3 regions of the Alteromonas sp. 009811495 genome follow, and region 1 is predicted to be linked to each of the others. Evidence: predicted binding sites of a transcription regulator. Region 1 holds the regulator's gene; each other region holds the start of a gene.
What was found. Region 1 encodes LexA, which represses DNA repair genes until DNA is damaged. Its sites were predicted from a motif close to TACTGTATNNNNATACAGTA; they were not measured.
Positions count from the first base shown of each region.

Region 1 (5,823 bases):
CGCGCCGCCACGCCTAAACATTTTGCCAACAGGCCAAAAGTTGAGGTTTATGCCAGCGGCAATATGAGGCGTAACCATGCCTTCGTGATAAATCACGTAGGTCAGCAATAAGTAGTCCATATGACTGCGGTGGCACGGAACATAAATAATTTCGTGGCCATTGGCGGCGAGTTCACGAATCCTATCGGCATGACCTACGCTAATTCCGTTGTAGATCTTATTCCAAATACGTGTAAGTAGGCGATCGCCAAAACGTATTAAACCTTCCCGATAGTCTGCGGCAATTTCGGTTATGTAAGATTGCGCAGTCTCTTTGGCTTTCTCGTGGGTAACTTTCTTGCTGCGAGACTCTTCGGCAATGGCGCGTCGCACCGCATCAGAGCCCAATACACTATTATTGAGTTCTTGGCGTTCAAGCAATGTTGGGCCGGTCATACTTTGACGCTTTCGCTGGAAGTGAGTACTTGCTACGCGAACCAGTTTATGGGCAATGCTCTGATCGCTACCATGCTGGTTTGACATCGCGCGAGCCGATACAGCTTTTGAATAGTTAATAAAATTGTCGCGACCCAAAAACAGTACGATAAATAATTTACGTAACCAACTAGGTGCTGCTCTATCGGCAATTAAGTCGCTAAGCCCTGGGTTGCCTTTGCCTGGCGCTCTTCCCCAAGTTACAAATACTGGCACCACCTGCAAATCTAGGTTTTCATGATCGCGGTGCAGGTGGAATAATTCAGTGAAGACTTCTTCAATGTCAGTTTCTTTTGCTGAAGAGCGAAAGATAGGCTGAGTTTTACGTAAAAATAATGTGGACGAATACTCTCGCCCTGCAAGTGCCAACGTCTCTGTTGGGCTTGGCAAACCCAGTGCTTCAGTCGACATTCTAAGTGCCAACTGGTCGGTCACTGAGTTAGTGGGAAGTAGATAGACAATTGGCTTGTTCTTATCTATTCCTAATTCGGTTTCAACGTTTACTGGAATACTATGCGCTTTAACCAGTAACTTAACAGGATAATGAAACACCGACAAAAGGGCTTTTCGCATCCACGACATGAAGTATGTAATCCTATGAAATAAAAACGGGGAAAGTGTAACACATTTGGCGATTTATCTCGCGGTATGCCTTTATGTCATCCTTTACATGTATGTATTGTGTTACGTCAGGTTACTGCATCAAATGCCTTTGTAGCGCATGGCTACGTCGCATCTCGCGTACGCGTCACCGTACTGCTGCATAATTGTATTACAATGCACAAAGCCATTTTTTTCATACAAATGAATGGCGGCTTCACACTTCTTATTGGTAAGCAAAAACAATGTTTTGTGTGCGATTGTTGGCGCTTGTTCAATAACATGTTTTAGCAATGCCTCACCAACTTTTAGTCCTCTGGCACTGCTGACAACACCCATTTTGGTTAGTTCGAAAATGCCGTCGCTTTTTTTCATCAAGGCACAGGTACCAACTACGCCTAAGGTCTGGTGCTGTGCAAACCAAATATGTCCACCTTGGTCAATAATACAAGACTGTGGTGATGAGATGACCTCTTCGTCGACAGGTTCAAGGGCGAACATGGTTTCTATCCACTCTCGGTTAATACTATCAAAGTAGGGTGCAAGGTCGGCGGAAAAGGGCAAAAATCTTAGCATTTACTATGCATCCAACTCTGTTTGTCTTCATTCTATTGTATTAAATGTGAGCACAACGGTGTTTTTCAAGTTTTATTTTATCTGCTGTCGCGTAGTGCTTGTTATTTAAATTTAGGTGTATATACTTACAGGAACTGTATGAACAGACAGGTCTTTTATGCGCCCACTCACAGCTCGACAAACCGAAGTTTTAGAACTTATTAAAACGACCATGCAAGAAACGGGAATGCCACCTACGCGTGCAGAGATTGCACGACAGCTTGGTTTCCGTTCTGCTAATGCGGCAGAAGAACATTTGAAGGCCTTAGCGCGTAAAGGTGTTATTGAAATTTTGCCAGGTACTTCTCGTGGCATTAAATTGAATATTCCACTGGAAGATGAAACACCAGAGGAAGAAGGGCTACCGCTTATTGGGCGAGTCGCAGCGGGCGAACCTATTCTAGCGCAAGAGCATGTTGAGTCGCATTACAAGGTCGATCCTGCGCTATTTCAACCTCAGGCAGACTTTCTGCTACGTGTAAACGGTATGAGTATGAAAGACATTGGTATTCTTGATGGCGACTTATTGGCTGTACATCGCACTACTGATGTACACAACGGTCAAGTTGTTGTTGCCCGAGTGGATGAAGACGTCACGGTTAAGCGTTTAGAAAAACGCGGGCGAGAAGTATTACTGCACGCCGAGAACGATGAATTTGCACCTATAAAAGTTGATTTGGCTTCACAACCTTTTGCTATTGAAGGTATAGCGGTGGGTGTTATCCGAAACGCTGACTGGATGTAAGGTTTCGGCAGGTTAACGTAAAAGCGGCCTTGTAGCCGCTTTTTTTGTACCTTAACTTTCACTTTTGTTGGCTGTTCTATGTATAAAGGTTGTTTTTTGAACAGCCTGTCAAAAAAGTTTAATTTTTTTGCAATCACACCAAAACGCCAATTTTTTCGCGCCGCAAGTGCTTTTTAATCCTGTCACTTTTAACAAGACTACGTTTGAAAATCTCCAAATTTGCATTCTTATATATTGATTTTTATAAACTTACATTGATTTCTTTATCGCCGCATGTGTTCCAAATGAGCGTTTAAAAGCTTCACGGCGTATCCACACGCCACACCGCTTTACTGCACTATCAAGGTGCAGTTAGCAAAAATGAAATGATTAAATTTTAACCATCTCGTTAAATTTTTAGCAGAAAAGACTAGACGGCAAGTCATTATTGCGCAATTCTTATACAGAGATTAACAAAATAATAACAATGGCTCTAAATTTGTTTTACAAATTGCAGTTGTGGGTCAATCGTTCGCAAACCACTTGGTAGGGACAGCGCGCACTAACATTTAGCGTTAATGGTTCTACCATTACGGAGGTGCTGAGTGAAACAACTAATGACCGTCATGGCAAAAGGGTTTGCTAGTATACCCCTTTTGCTTTTTTCTCATTTCCTTTTTGCGCAGGAGGCTGCAGAAGAAGTTTCTTCTCTTAACCTCAGGCGCGGCGCAACTGACATTAGCGGGCAGGTGTATGACCTGCACATGTTAATGTTCTTCATTTGCGTCGGTATTGCAGTAGTCGTGTTTGGCGTAATGTTCGCCTCTATGTATCTGCACAGAAAGTCACGAGGCGCTAAGCCCGCGAATTTCCACGAAAACGTAAAAGTAGAAATCGCGTGGACTGTAATTCCGTTCCTTATCCTCATTTTTATGGCGGTTCCCGCTGCCAACACGCTAATTGCAATGGAAGATGTCTCTGAACCGGATATGACGGTATTGGTGACGGGTTCTCAATGGAAGTGGCACTACAAATACATGGATAGTGACGTAGAGTTTTACTCGTTGCTGGCTACGCAGCGCGAGCAAATTGAAAACAAGTTTGAAAAAACGGAAAACTATCTTCTTGAAGTTGACCGTCCGCTTGTCATTCCCACAGGTCAAAAAGTTCGTTTTCTGATCACATCTGACGATGTTATTCATTCTTGGTGGGTTCCCGACTTTGCAGTGAAGAAGGATGCAAATCCCGGCTTTATAAACGAAGCATGGGCAAAGGTTAACGAACCCGGGGTATATCGCGGTCAGTGCGCTGAACTTTGCGGCAAAGATCATGGTTACATGCCCGTTGTGGTTATTGCGAAAGAGCCTGCTGAATATGCTGCTTGGATGAGTGAGCAGGAAGACATTATTCGTAAAGCGAAAGAAGAAGAGCAACGCCTTCTGTCGATGAATATGTCGATGGACGAACTAATGAAAGAAGGTGAGCGAGTCTATAACGCCACATGTGCAGCTTGCCATATGCCAAATGGTGAAGGTCTGCCGGGCGTATTCCCTGCTCTTAAAGGCAGCAAAATGGCGCTAGAAGATCAGGAAGGGCATATAGATATTGTGCTTCATGGTAAATCAGGTACCGCCATGCAAGCGTTCGGCAAAATGTTAAGCCTCAAAGAAATTGCTGCAGTGGTGACTTATGAACGTAACGCGTGGGGTAACAACACGGGTGACATGGTACAGGCGAAAGACGTTAACGCCGTGGCAACGGGTAACTAGGAGCGAGTTATGAGCAAAGCAACTGAAGTCATTTCGCCAGATTCAACTGTGCATCACGACGATCACGATCACCACGACCATATACCGAAAGGTATTACTCGATGGTTGTTTACCACCAACCATAAAGATATCGGTACGCTGTATTTGTGGTTCGCCTTTATCATGTTTTTGGTTGGTGGGGCCATGGCAATGGTGATTCGTGCTGAACTTTTTCAGCCGGGTTTGCAAATTGTCGACCCTAACTTCTTTAACCAGATGACCACTGTACACGGTCTTATTATGGTATTTGGCGCGGTAATGCCAGCCTTTACTGGGCTTGCCAACTGGTTAGTACCTATGATGATAGGCGCGCCAGATATGGCCCTCCCGCGTATGAACAACTGGAGCTTTTGGATTTTACCAGGGGCCTTTCTTATTCTTTTGAGCTCACTGTTTATGGAAGGCGGCGGCCCAGCATTCGGCTGGACATTCTACGCACCACTCTCAACTACATATAGCGGTGATTCAACGGCACTGTTTGTGTTCTCAGTTCACATTATGGGTATCTCATCCATTATGGGGGCAATTAACGTTATTGTGACTATCTTCAATATGCGTGCCCCTGGCATGACATGGATGAAAATGCCGTTGTTTGTTTGGACATGGCTTATTACAGCGTTCCTACTTATTGCGGTAATGCCCGTACTTGCGGGTGCAGTCACCATGGTACTTACTGATAAGTTCTTTGGTACTAGCTTCTTTGATGCAGCAGGTGGCGGTGACCCTGTTATGTTCCAGCACATTTTCTGGTTCTTTGGGCACCCTGAGGTGTACATAATGATATTGCCTGCGTTTGGTATTATCTCGCAAATTGTGCCGACCTTTTCGCGCAAAAAGCTCTTCGGCTATGCATCTATGGTGTACGCCACAGCATCTATCGCACTGTTGTCGTTCGTGGTATGGGCACACCATATGTTTACCACGGGCATGCCGGTGTACATGGAGATGTTTTTCATGTTTGCCACCATGTTGATTTCAGTACCAACTGGGGTGAAGGTGTTCAACTGGGTAGCAACCATGTGGCGCGGCTCTTTGACATTTGAAATGCCCATGATGTTTGCCATCGCGTTCATTGTACTATTTACCATTGGCGGGCTCTCTGGACTGATGCTGGCCATTACACCCGTGGACTTCCAATACCACGACACTTACTTTGTGGTAGCGCACTTCCACTATGTCCTCGTGACTGGGGCTGTATTCTCTATTATGGCTGCCGTTTACTATTGGTTGCCGAAATGGACTGGGAAAATGTACGACACGACTTTAGCCAAGTGGCACTTCTGGTGCTCGCTGGTTTCGGTCAACGTCTTATTCTTCCCTATGCATTTTGTTGGATTGGCAGGTATGCCACGTCGTATTCCAGACTATGCATTGCAATTTGCTGATTTCAATAAATGGATCAGCCTTGGTGGCTTCGCGTTTGGCCTATCTCAGCTCATCTTCTTGGCGCTACTTATTAAGGCGTGTAAGAAGCAAGGCGAGCCAGTGTCATCGCAAGTATGGGACGGTGCGGAAGGTCTGGAATGGGAAATTCCCTCACCAGCGCCATACCACACTTTCGAAACGCCACCTGTAGTGAAGTAATCGCTGTCATAACAGTCA
Region 1 is NZ_CP113972.1:4,342,778-4,348,600, reverse strand. It holds gene plsB (glycerol-3-phosphate 1-O-acyltransferase PlsB) at 1-1,056, opposite strand, end outside; gene OZ660_RS19465 (GNAT family N-acetyltransferase) at 1,177-1,650, opposite strand; gene lexA (transcriptional repressor LexA) at 1,808-2,434, shown strand; gene coxB (cytochrome c oxidase subunit II) at 3,019-4,182, shown strand; gene ctaD (cytochrome c oxidase subunit I) at 4,192-5,805, shown strand.

Region 2 (5,823 bases), 660 kb from region 1:
CCCTTCAGTGAAATCATCACTAAAGTTTTTACGAAAAACACAGTGGGCAAGAGACAAAGTAGAGCAACTTTATATTCAAACTTTCACTAACTAATTATCGAGCGTGCTGCATTTTCGGTTTGGAAAAGCAACACGCTCCAATGCGTGGAATGAACCTGCTCACCCCACTAGGTTCCTTGATGGCTACTTAAGCATCGGTATACAAAGTAGTTATCCATTTCTCTTCACTAATGAAGTTCCAACTCCAGTCAGCCCATTTGTCGTCTAAGCCCATCGCTTTGACCTCTTCGAGAGATTTGCCATCTTGCTTGAGTGATTTAACGTAGCTGAACGTTTCGCTGATCATATTCAAAAAGGTGATGTATTCCTTCTTGTTACTCAATTTACCATGACCAGGAATAACAACCGTATCGTCATCAATTTTATTAAGTAAGTGCTGCACAGATTCCATATATCCCTCGACGTTACCACCCGCGCCTTGGTCAATATAAGGAAACATACCGTTAAAGAATAAATCGCCAGTGTGTAGTACGTCAGGCTGTTCAAACCACACAACGCTATCACCATCAGTATGCCCAACTGGCAGGTGCATCACGTGAACCGTTTCACCGTTGAAGTAAATTTTGATGCCATCATCATAGGTTACTGTTGGCAGTGCTTCAGGTTTTACTTTTTCATCACTTGCCAAGCGTACACGAACATTCTCGTGCGCAAATATGGTTGCCCCCTTGTGACTATGGAAAAACGCATTAGAGCCCGTGTGATCACCATGGTAGTGTGTATTGATGACATATTTAGGCTTGTCGCTGCCCAGTTCACCTAGTGCAGATGCAACTTTTTCAGCCAAAGGCGCGAATTGATCATCAATAATAAGTACGCCATCTTCACCAGCAGAAACACCAATATTTCCCCCCATACCAGTAAGCATATGTACAGCCCCTCTTACTTCAGTGGCTTTTACTTCAACATCAGCGAACCTATCTTGCGCGAAAGCTAGATTCAAAGGAGATATGGCCACCAATGCCGTCAATATGAGAGATCGTGAACGAATTGCAGAGTGCATGAGTTATTCCTTGTGTTATGGGCGTATTATTATTCTTAAATAAGACCTTCTACACTATGACCTAATTTCAAAATTAGATCATTTTTTCGTCATTAGGGATATCTCCCACGTAGGCAAATCGCGGTAATGTTTCACCATCTCGGTCAACCGTTTCAATAAACATGTCCAGCGGCCTTACCCACAATGCTCGTTCACCATAGCAGGGTCTATAAACAACAAGTTTAGTTTCATCCTCAGAATGCGTGGCAACCTCGTATACATCGTACAAATTACCTTTATAGTGTTTGTAGCGGCCTGGCGTAATTAACTGTGTGTGATTCATTTTAAAGTCCAATAAATAGTTGTTGGTATGCTTAGAAATCAAAAGGCAATGTAAGTTGCTGTGTTGCGTGCTGTGCTGCAAGTCCAATATGAAGACCCACTAAGCGGATCCCGCGTCCATTAGCTCGTTCAAACGCTTCTTCCATCAACTCATGAAAGTAACGCTCACTGAGCGATGCTTGACGATGTTCTACTGTCGTCAATTGAAAGTCGTTAAATTTTAGCTTTACGCCCTGAGTTCGCAAACGTACGGGTTTGCCCGTGCGTTTGCTGTGATTTTCCATACGCTGCTCAAGCTTTTCAAGTAAATGAGGCAAATATGCCTTACACTGCTCTAGAGTGTGGATATCCTCGCTCAAGGTACGTTCTACGCCTATCGATTTTCGCTCTCTTGACACCGACAACTCGCGATCATCAATGCCATGTGCACGTTCCCACAACACACTACCAAACTTACCCAGCTCTTTCTGAATGCGCTCAAAGGGATACTGCCTGACATCGTTGCAGGTAGTCAGACCGAGCCTTTGAAGTTTTTGCATAGTGACTTTGCCCACACCGGGGATCTTTTTAAGCGGCATTTCACGAACGAACGCATCAAGCTTTTCAGGAGTTATCACACAAATTCCATCAGGCTTGTTTTCATCACTGGCAACCTTTGCAACGAACTTGCAAGGCGCTACCCCCGCAGAGGCGGTAAGTCCCAACTCACTCTTAATGCGTGCTCTTATCTCCTCTGCCATCAACGTGGCACTACCACCACAAAACTGACTGTTGGTAACATCAAGATAGGCTTCATCTAGAGATAATGGCTCTATTAGGTCTGTGTAGTCGGAAAAAATCTTACGTATTTTCTGTGACTCATTGGCGTAGACCTCCATTCGTCCCTTTACCAAAGTAAGGTTTGGGCACAATTTCATGGCATAAGCCGTGGCCATAGCAGAGCGCACACCAAATTTACGTGCGGGGTAGTTGCAGGTAGAGATAACACCGCGCCTGTCGGAGCTCCCCCCAATGGCGATGGGAATATCACGCAGCGCTGGGTTATCGCGCATTTCAACTGCGGCATAAAAACAATCCATGTCGACGTGGATAATTTTTCGCATAACCTGCCTTTGCTATTAACGCCATATTGCGTAAAACTGTACAAATAGACAGTATATTATCAATAGCGTTTAATTACACTATCTCGTTATGAAATATTGATGTGGTTAACGGGTCCCTCGCCCCTTATAAAAGGCAGGAATGTAAACGAATGCATTTTATTTGGCAGGTCGACAAAACGAGAGTCTTCAATAAAAAACGGCGACACACCAAGGTTGATGTGTCGCCGTTCAATTATAAAATCGCCTATATAAAGTATAAAAATCAACGTAAGCAGAGCGACTTAATCTACTCGGCCTAACCAGTACATCGCCCGAGATGTTGCCATCATCACTTCTAGGCTTCCCTCAGCAGATTTTCTCGCATGTAGAGAGTGACTGCGAGCCGAACCAATTAACGCAGGGCTTTTCCAAATACTAATGCCTTCAACCGTCATTTCGCTGAGTTCAGAAGTACCGTAATACTCCCAATCATCGTCATTCGCAGACGTCACAAGAAGTGTCTGTTCTGTGGCGGTTACTGGATTTGCTGCCATGTCGACGATATCCATACTTACCGAAACGTCTGATGTTATAGTCAAACTGGTGTCAGTTACTTCATACATAACCAAGGATTGGTTTTGATCGTTATAACAAGCTAGCTCCGAGGCAGCGTCACTATCTGCATTAACAAAGGTAAGGCGCGCGCAAGAAATATCCGCACTTGCCTGAATAGAAAAGCCTGACGCTGTTGGCTTAAGTATTTGTGTTATGTCGTTGCCTTGAGACAGTGCCACATACACATTGCCATTCATTGCCACAATATCAAAATCACGGAAATATTGAGTCATTGTGTAAGTCGCCAAGATAACTTGATTGTTTACGTCGATAGCTTTTAACGTGCGACCATCAACATAGACAGCATCTTCAAAACCATCGTTATTGAAGTCGAACGCCTTGATAACTGAAACATCATTTGAATAGCTACCGGTAATCTCATATTGAATAGAGAAGTCATTTAACTGCATTGCAGCAAATGCGCCATCATAGGTTTGTGCAGTAGGCAGGAATAAATCGCCGGCACCGTCATTGTTGTAGTCGGTAGTGACAGCAATACGAGAACCATCCCAGTTAGAAGAAATCTCTTCACTAGTGATGTAATTCCCCGTGTTCTCCATTAGTAAGACCTTGGAGCCATCATAACCGTTACCGGTACTTGGCACGAAGAAAACTGCGCGTTCATCACCAGGATACAAATCAGCCCACCCAGCCGCATTAAAGCTATCTAATTGATGCGTGGTTGCTGTTGTTTTTATTGTTGCAGAAGTTGCCGTGACATCTGCCGTTACGAGTAAATCCTCACCAGAATGTGTAGTGCCAGTGCCCCACAATAGTTCATTAAGGCCATCATTGTCGGCATCGCCAAGGGTTAGCGAAGACGAACCGTGATCAACCATATCAACGCTAAATACAGAGGTGAGCGTGTTATTAGACAGCTTCATGGCGTGAATATTGCCCCACTGGCAGTCACCTACAAGCAACACGGGAGTACTATCCTCGGTCAGTTTCCCTGAACTAATGTCACAAGTGTTAAAATTCTCAATACTCGTAATCTGAGATTTGTTCTGTGCTGAGTACACATAAATGTAAGACCAACTGTCTGCCCCTACAATTTCTTCAATACCGTCGCCATTTATGTCGGCAACAGCAATGTGGCTAGTACTAAATCCTGAATTCAAAAACCACTGGTTTTCTCCAGATTCAAGGTCATAGACCAAACCAGAATTTGTAACTAATTCTAACTGAGCGTCGGAGTCTACGTTACCCAGTGCAATTTCGTAGCTGTCTTCTGCGGTGAAAGTGAACAACGGCGCTTCGAGCGAACCGAGATCAACGACAACAATATCACTGGCTTCACCATAGTCACTTGACGAGTACAAGTAGGCCAATTCGTCGTCACCATCGTTATCAATGTCGCCGAGAACAGCACTATGTATGTAATTGTCGGTAGAAAGAAGCGTGGTTGCCGTTTCGTCAACGTCGGTAATCACAGATACGCTGTGTTGAGATATCACAATAATATCGGGGTAATCGTCGTTATCAAAATCGGTACTGAGAACTTGCTTAACTGTTCCACCTTGCTCGATTATATAGGGATACATCCAGGTTTGGTTATAGCTGCCGTTTTGATAAGACAGCAAGAACACACGGTTTTGAGAATCGGTAGAGAGAACTTCATTTTCACCGTCGTGGTCGAAATCACCAATTACCATTGAATTGTTTATTTTAGGCACTTCAACACCCGAACGTGCTAACTCTTGTACTGCATAGTTAGTCACTGAAACATGGGTTTTGACAACTTCAGCACTGTCTTCACCTGTCGAAAAAGCAAATGCGTAATGCTGGGTTTTAAACAACTGATTGCTCGGCGCCTGCCAAGCAATTAATCCGTCTTCATTAATAGTTGCTCCTGAAGGCGCTGACACTAAAGTGGGAACACCTTGATTGTCGCCAAGGTCAGGGTCAGACACAATTGCTCTGAATTCGATATATTCTCCAGGAGACACTGAATCAGGTAAGTTTTCAAACGCGACCTGTGCTGGGGCATCCGACAGAGTAATTGAAATGCGTCCTGACTCTACAATATTCGCGCTATCTGAGACGACCATAGACACTTCTACTACATCGTTAAATACAGCGCGGTAGGCTGGAAAGGTATCCCCTGTAACGTCTTCTACTAAGCTACCATTTAGATACCAGCGGAAACTGACCGATAAATCTTCGTCTTCTGTATCGCTATCATAATAATAGCCGGGACTGACAGTAATAGGCGTCGTCGTGTCCACTGTGTCCCAGACGTAAAAATCAGGTGCATAGACAGTTGGTGGGATGGACATGTCAGCAATAGCGACAAGTAATCTATCTGCAAGGTTACCACGAATTAATTCATAGGCTTCAACTATAAATGTACCTACGTCGTAGGTACCGTCGTTATCTGTATCTTCTAAATAACGAATAATGCCTTGTTCGAAAAGTAAGGTTGCAGTTTTATCACCCGCTACAACTACTTCCCCCACAGACATGTAAGGCCATAAATACTCAGGGGACTCTGCTTCGACGGCTAGTTTACCTTTAGAGCCAACATAAAAGTCAAATTCAGCATGGTTAACGCTTTCATTGGGCGAATCGGATATGTTGTAATTCCCCATTAATTTATATTGCTCTGAGCCAATAGTAAACGCGATATATTGGCTGGTATCTGCGTGATAGCTACTGTTAGTTTCGTTGAAGCCTTCATCGATTGAGACAACGCCTGACAACGTGTGAGGTATATCTTCGTTAGTCCAGGTAAGACTGTCG
Region 2 is NZ_CP113972.1:3,681,589-3,687,411, forward strand. It holds gene OZ660_RS16580 (VF530 family protein) at 1-94, shown strand, start outside; gene OZ660_RS16585 (MBL fold metallo-hydrolase) at 188-1,063, opposite strand; gene OZ660_RS16590 (DUF1653 domain-containing protein) at 1,137-1,385, opposite strand; gene dinB (DNA polymerase IV) at 1,417-2,487, opposite strand; gene OZ660_RS16600 (FG-GAP repeat domain-containing protein) at 2,769-5,823, opposite strand, start outside.
Region 2: a site for LexA is predicted at 2,522-2,541, ahead of dinB (DNA polymerase IV). Genes of this name have one in related genera too.

Region 3 (5,823 bases), 1.0 Mb from region 1:
TGTTCTACACCACCGCCTTGCCATTCACCGCTGGCAAGCCAATCTTCGAAATAGAAAAGCCAGAGCGACGCCCATGGAACAATAGTCTCTACAAGCAACAGTTTAGAATTCCACTCACTTGCTTTGTTTTTACCCGATATATATGGCAAATAAAGGCACAATTGCGTCCCTTTTAATCGAGTATCGTTCGCATACGTATGCGGTATCTTTCTTCCATCCGCTAACTCTTCCAGACAAGGACTTGTTACTATACATTTAGGTGACTGACCCAGCGTATAACTCACCGTCACCGAGTAGAACGCTGACCAAGGCGTGGGTCGCAATATCCCCTCCCAGACAACTGTCCTGTCATGATCAGTGATGCGTGCATCGCCATTACAATGTGCGTTAAGCGCTAGAAATTGCTCTTTTATGCTTATGTCAGGATAGGCAAGCTCGAACAGCGCTCTCTCACTCACCGCCATAGAATCTATTCTTCTTAACAGGAACAATGGGATTTGTTTTGGCTGTCACTGCTTTTACAGTTTTAGGTGCAGCAGCTGCAATTGCTCCTGTTCCTAACACAACACCTAAATTACCTTTCTCACGGCTAGCAGATACAGTTTCGACGATGCTTTCCCGGGCCGCTTTAACTGGACGCTCTCCCAATGCCTCGGATAGAGATGCAAACATGACGTTCATACCTTGATTACTTGCTCTAGCTAGCTCTTCTAAATCATGTATGGCCGCCTTATGCCATTCAAAAAATCCTTGCCTTAACTTCGGCCCTTCCATTTTTTCTTTGCGATTCCACTTCTCCGCGTAATTTTCCTCATGCATGCTTGGGTTCTCAACCCGGTATTCATCGTTAGCCTGTTGAATGAAAGTTGGCATCAGTTCTAAAACATCCAACAGCACGTCAAGTTCTGATGAGAATGTTTTGCCTAAGCGCACAATATGGAGATAGGCCAGAGTAGCCAACGTTGTGAGTAGTACTGAAATAGGCTTGTATTCACCATAGCGATTATCTTCGCGAGCGGCCCAAACATCTCGATGACGCTTGATGACCTGGATGATGCGGTTCAACAACTTTTTATCATTCTGATCCGGAAAATCCTTAATCATTTCAGCGCTTAAAGTTTCACGAAAAGACTGCGTCCGCATAATTTTTGGAAGTAGCCCACAAGCATCGTCAAAACATAACGCGAAACCTTCAGGGTTGGATTCCTTAAATTGAAAGCGCTTATCAACTACCCATAGGGGCTGCCCCCTTAATTCCTCAGCCGTATATTCGACCGCAGGTGTGATATCAAGGTGGTAGTTGCCCGAATAGTTTATCCTGAAACCTCTTGCTAGCGGTTCAGCAAGCGGTCCATACACCTTACTTGCTTTAAGATGTTTCCAAACGACATCGTTGATCTCGTCTCGTGTAGCATTACCTGCATTGGGAAGAAAAAGAATAAGATCGACATCGAACTCTTCTTTTGTCCGCGGCTTAACAGTTGTTCGCAGACGTATTGAGCCTTGCGGATAAATTTCAGCGTCCTCTAGCAAAGGATGTTCGCAGCCAGCCAGATAGTTGCCTACCCCGTTATATGCAGATTCAATCTTTTCTAAGTCAGAAGTTCCCAGATCAAGCTGGTCCAGCGCAAGATCAATTGCCTCCATTAGAAATGCTTTCTGTGGTACTTCTAACTGGCGTGCTGCATTAAATTGAATCATACAACGGAACTCCTATAACTTGCCTAACAGTGGAAGGCTCTTCGGTGTGCATCCGTCAGCAATTAAATGGCTGATGTAGGCTACACCACCGATTAGTAGCACGCCACGGAGCACCTCTTTTAGTTTGCTATCCGGCTCCCAGGAATAAACTTTCTTAACCCCTGCCCCTACAGCAACTAACATTGCCAGACTATGGAAAAATTGACGGTGATGTGGATTGTGAGCTGGCTCTAAGATATCTGGTAACCTTGCGGCGACCGCACCTAGAATTGGAGCAACTGCCAGATTATGAGTGAATTCATTTGGCCTTTCGTCACCGGCCATAGCGATAGTACAGCTAACAGCACCTATCGCCATGTGAGCATGTCTATTTGGCATTATTTCTTGTCCTTTGGTGGGTGGGGATCGTTACCGTAGCTGTTGCCAGCCCTAATTCTTCCGTCTCGTCCGTGCACCTTAGTATCAGATTGCTGATTGCGTGCGATATCTTGAGCAATATCTATTGCTTCGCGTTGCGTTTCAGTTACACGAGTCGCCCGGCTGTTGCCTGCTCCTCTCACCGCCCACCCGTCAGGGTGTTTGACCACATGTTGATTTTTTCCTCTAGACATTACTGTCGCCTCTATACCGGTTAAATGTAAATTTATTGTGAATTTATACACTACTATAAATATCACTAGCACAGATCATATTTCATAGTGCCACTTCGATCAAGTGGATCTACAGAAAATATTTTAAGCAGTCATCACACGTATTTTTCTTGATATGATTACCCGATTGATTATCATGTTCGAAAAATCCGAACATGAGGTTTTTATGGATTACCTAAAATTTGAAAATGAGAAAGGTGTTCAGAAAGCTGAAAGAATGCTGTTTATCGACTTTAGACTCAGATTCATAGGGACGATCAGTCGTAGCGACATAAGTGACCAATTTGGAATTATGGATGCAGCGGCCACTAGGGAAATATCCGACTATAGGGATCTGGCCGAAGAGAATGTCAAATACAGTCATAAGCTCCGAGCCAACGCTATATTGGATACCTATAAACCAGTTTTCGACATCAGTGCAGAAAAGGCACTGGGTATGCTAGGTAATGGGTTCAATAAAAATCTATTATTTGAGGAGCCTCTAGCGCCTTACCAGCGTGTGGGAACATTCCCTACTCGATTAGACGTAGATCTCGTTGCAACAATCACACGGGCAATGAGCGCTAGAGTTGGGGTCAAGTGCAGATATCTTACAAGCAACAGTGACAATATTGGCGATAGAACTCTCTTCCCCACAGCAATATTTTACGACGGCAAAACATGGATGTTTAGAGCTTTCCATAAAGAAAGCGAAGGGTTCAAAAACTTTCATTTTATTAGACTAGATGCGACCGAAATACTGGGGGATGAACCTGCACCACACCACGCGACCATCGAAGCAGACGGAGATTGGAACACCAAGCTCCCATTGACCCTTAGACTGCATCCAGGTCTTACGGACAGAAAAGAAATTGTCGTACGGAAAGATTTCGGGTTGGATGATAAAGACGAATTTACATATTTTGAAAGAGCCGCGCTGATCTACTATTTAATTGAGAATTGGAGCATTGATGTATCCGAAAAACCTTCTGCTAAAAAGCACGGAAGCTATAATTTTCAACTTATGATGCCGGAAATCTTCAAGCAATATAAAGGTACGGAGAGGATTTTTGATATCTTCGGTTAGATTAATTCATTGCCCGGCGAGGTGCTATTTTGATTTAGCGAACGAAGCATTATCTTTATTGTAATAGACAATCGGATTGATAAGCGTATTGATAATACTAACGTGGTTGTTCGGAAGTCGATAATGTTTTGGGCGACCTTCTTTGAAGCTTGTTGGTTCATTCACAGTCAATGTGATAGGCGCAGATCCATCACGGTGTTAGCCAAACTTGCTATAAAATAACCAACTCCGTCCTAATAGCGTAAAATGCTCATTTCTCTTTCGCGGAAATGCGAATAAAGGGAACAGTTTATAAGCCGACATAATCATAAAATAAGTGAAGCTTTCCCAGAGGAACAGTGAGAAGGATAAATTAGGGTTGTTCTGAGGCCGTGGTGTGTCAGGAATTGGCATTGACTTTTAATATAAAACGGCTGCTTGGTACGTATAACGGCAGTTGGCGCATTGATTACTTGATGGAGTCAATGCGCGAATTTTTGACATTCCCACGACTGATAATAACCTTTGCATTCTTTGACTTTCAGTAAACTAGCAATGATGGCACTATGGATAAAAACGAGCACACGCTAAACGAGCAATTTGCTCACTATTAAATTGCTAGGGCTCCAATCGAACATCGGATTTTCGAGGAACAAATTATGAATATCCCACAAGGATTAAAAGGAAGATATGCGTATCATTTTACTTTGATCGATAATCTAGAATCGATCATTGATAGTGGTTTGTTGTGTACAAACTTAAAGGATGCACAGGGTGTATCTCACGAAGACATTGCTGAGAAGGGGATTCAAGGGAGAAGGAGCACTATGCCTGTACCGTGCTCTGGAGGAAAATTTGTTCACGACTACGTTCCTTTTTATTTTTCAAAAAAAACATCCATGCAACTCGGTGTTATAAATAAGAAGAATGTAGACCAGCCCCTACTAATATACTTTGCAGTTCCGATAGAAATTATTGAAAAAAAAGTTGGCGTTGTTTTTACTGACGCATCAGCAAATACTGATATTCCACCAAATTTCTACAATTTATCGTCAGTAAATATGCTTGATTCTTTAAATTGGGACGCCATTGATGACAAAAAGTGGGGGTGTCCAACGGAAGAGTATCGTCATCAGAAAATGGCAGAGTTGCTTGTGCCTGGCGGCATTCAAATTTCTGAAGTCTCTTACATTATTATCTGGAATGAGTGGATAAAGGGAGAAGTAGAAAAAATATTCCAGGGCAAAGCGGTACAATCTCCCAGCCTAAAATTTGATGAAGATCACTATTATATGAATTTTTATGACGGTGGCAGGCAGTCAATCATAACTGGCCCGAGATTTCTAAAACATGAAGTTGATCAGACAATTTCAGATATATGTAAGAACACTAATGGTCCGAAGAAGTATGAAAGTATTCGCGCCTCATTAGAGGCTATAGCGCGTAACTTTTCATCGATAAAAGAACTTGATGATATTGATGGATTAAGAGCCAGCTACGGGCCGCATGCCGACGATGTTGGCACACATAGCAGAAAAGTAGCTGCTGGCCTCGATCAGTTGTGTGAATATAATGAGCTATCAGACGAGGATAAAGAAATTGTTCTTTTATCAGCGTATTTGCATGACATAGGGAAGGGTCCAAAATCACGATGGGGACAAGATGGCATGACTCGGGCTGATAACGATCATGCGGTGAAGTCTTTGCCTATGTTAAAGCGAATCCTCACTGAGGATATTGGAGGGCTTAGTGAGGAATCAATAAGGAAAATAGTGATTTTGGTAACCTATGATGATCTAATTGGAGATATTGTTGCCAGAGGGCGCGATGAGAAGCAATTGGCCGACGTGATTGAAAATGAAAACGATCTAAATATGCTTATCGCTCTTGGTAAGGCAGATATGAACTCAATCAATATGTATTGGGTAATGTCTCATGGGCAATCGATTGAGACTCTAAAAAGCAGAATGCTTCAAGTTTTAGGGTGCAATAGTCCATGCTAGAGTTTGTTAAAGGTGATTTCTTCGATTTTGATGCTGACATTAGAATCAATACGGTCAACTGCGTGGGCGTCATGGGTGCTGGTGTAGCACTAGCTTTCAAGAAAAAATACCCTGAGATGTTCAAGGAGTATGCTCGGGAATGCAAAGAAAAAGAAATTGCACCTGGAAAACCTACTGTTTGGAAGGAAGGAGATATGTTTTCGAAAGGGATTGAAATCATAAATTTTCCTACAAAAAATCATTGGAGAAACCCCTCTAAATATGAGTATATCGAAGATGGCCTCATCTGGCTTTCTAATTACTTGAAAAATAAAGAAGGGTTGACGATAACATTACCTGCTCTTGGATGCGGACATGGAGGCTTGGATTGGGGGGAAGTTAAGCGACTTATCCTAAAATACCTTAAAAAAACTTCAAACAATAT
Region 3 is NZ_CP113972.1:960,107-965,929, reverse strand. It holds gene OZ660_RS04355 (hypothetical protein) at 1-464, opposite strand, end outside; gene OZ660_RS04350 (nucleotidyltransferase domain-containing protein) at 451-1,701, opposite strand; gene OZ660_RS04345 (metal-dependent hydrolase) at 1,714-2,079, opposite strand; gene OZ660_RS04340 (DUF2188 domain-containing protein) at 2,079-2,312, opposite strand; gene OZ660_RS04335 (WYL domain-containing protein) at 2,518-3,417, shown strand; gene OZ660_RS04330 (DarT ssDNA thymidine ADP-ribosyltransferase family protein) at 4,056-5,399, shown strand; gene OZ660_RS04325 (macro domain-containing protein) at 5,393-5,823, shown strand, end outside.
Region 3: a site for LexA is predicted at 2,346-2,365, ahead of OZ660_RS04340 (DUF2188 domain-containing protein). Genes of this name have one in related genera too.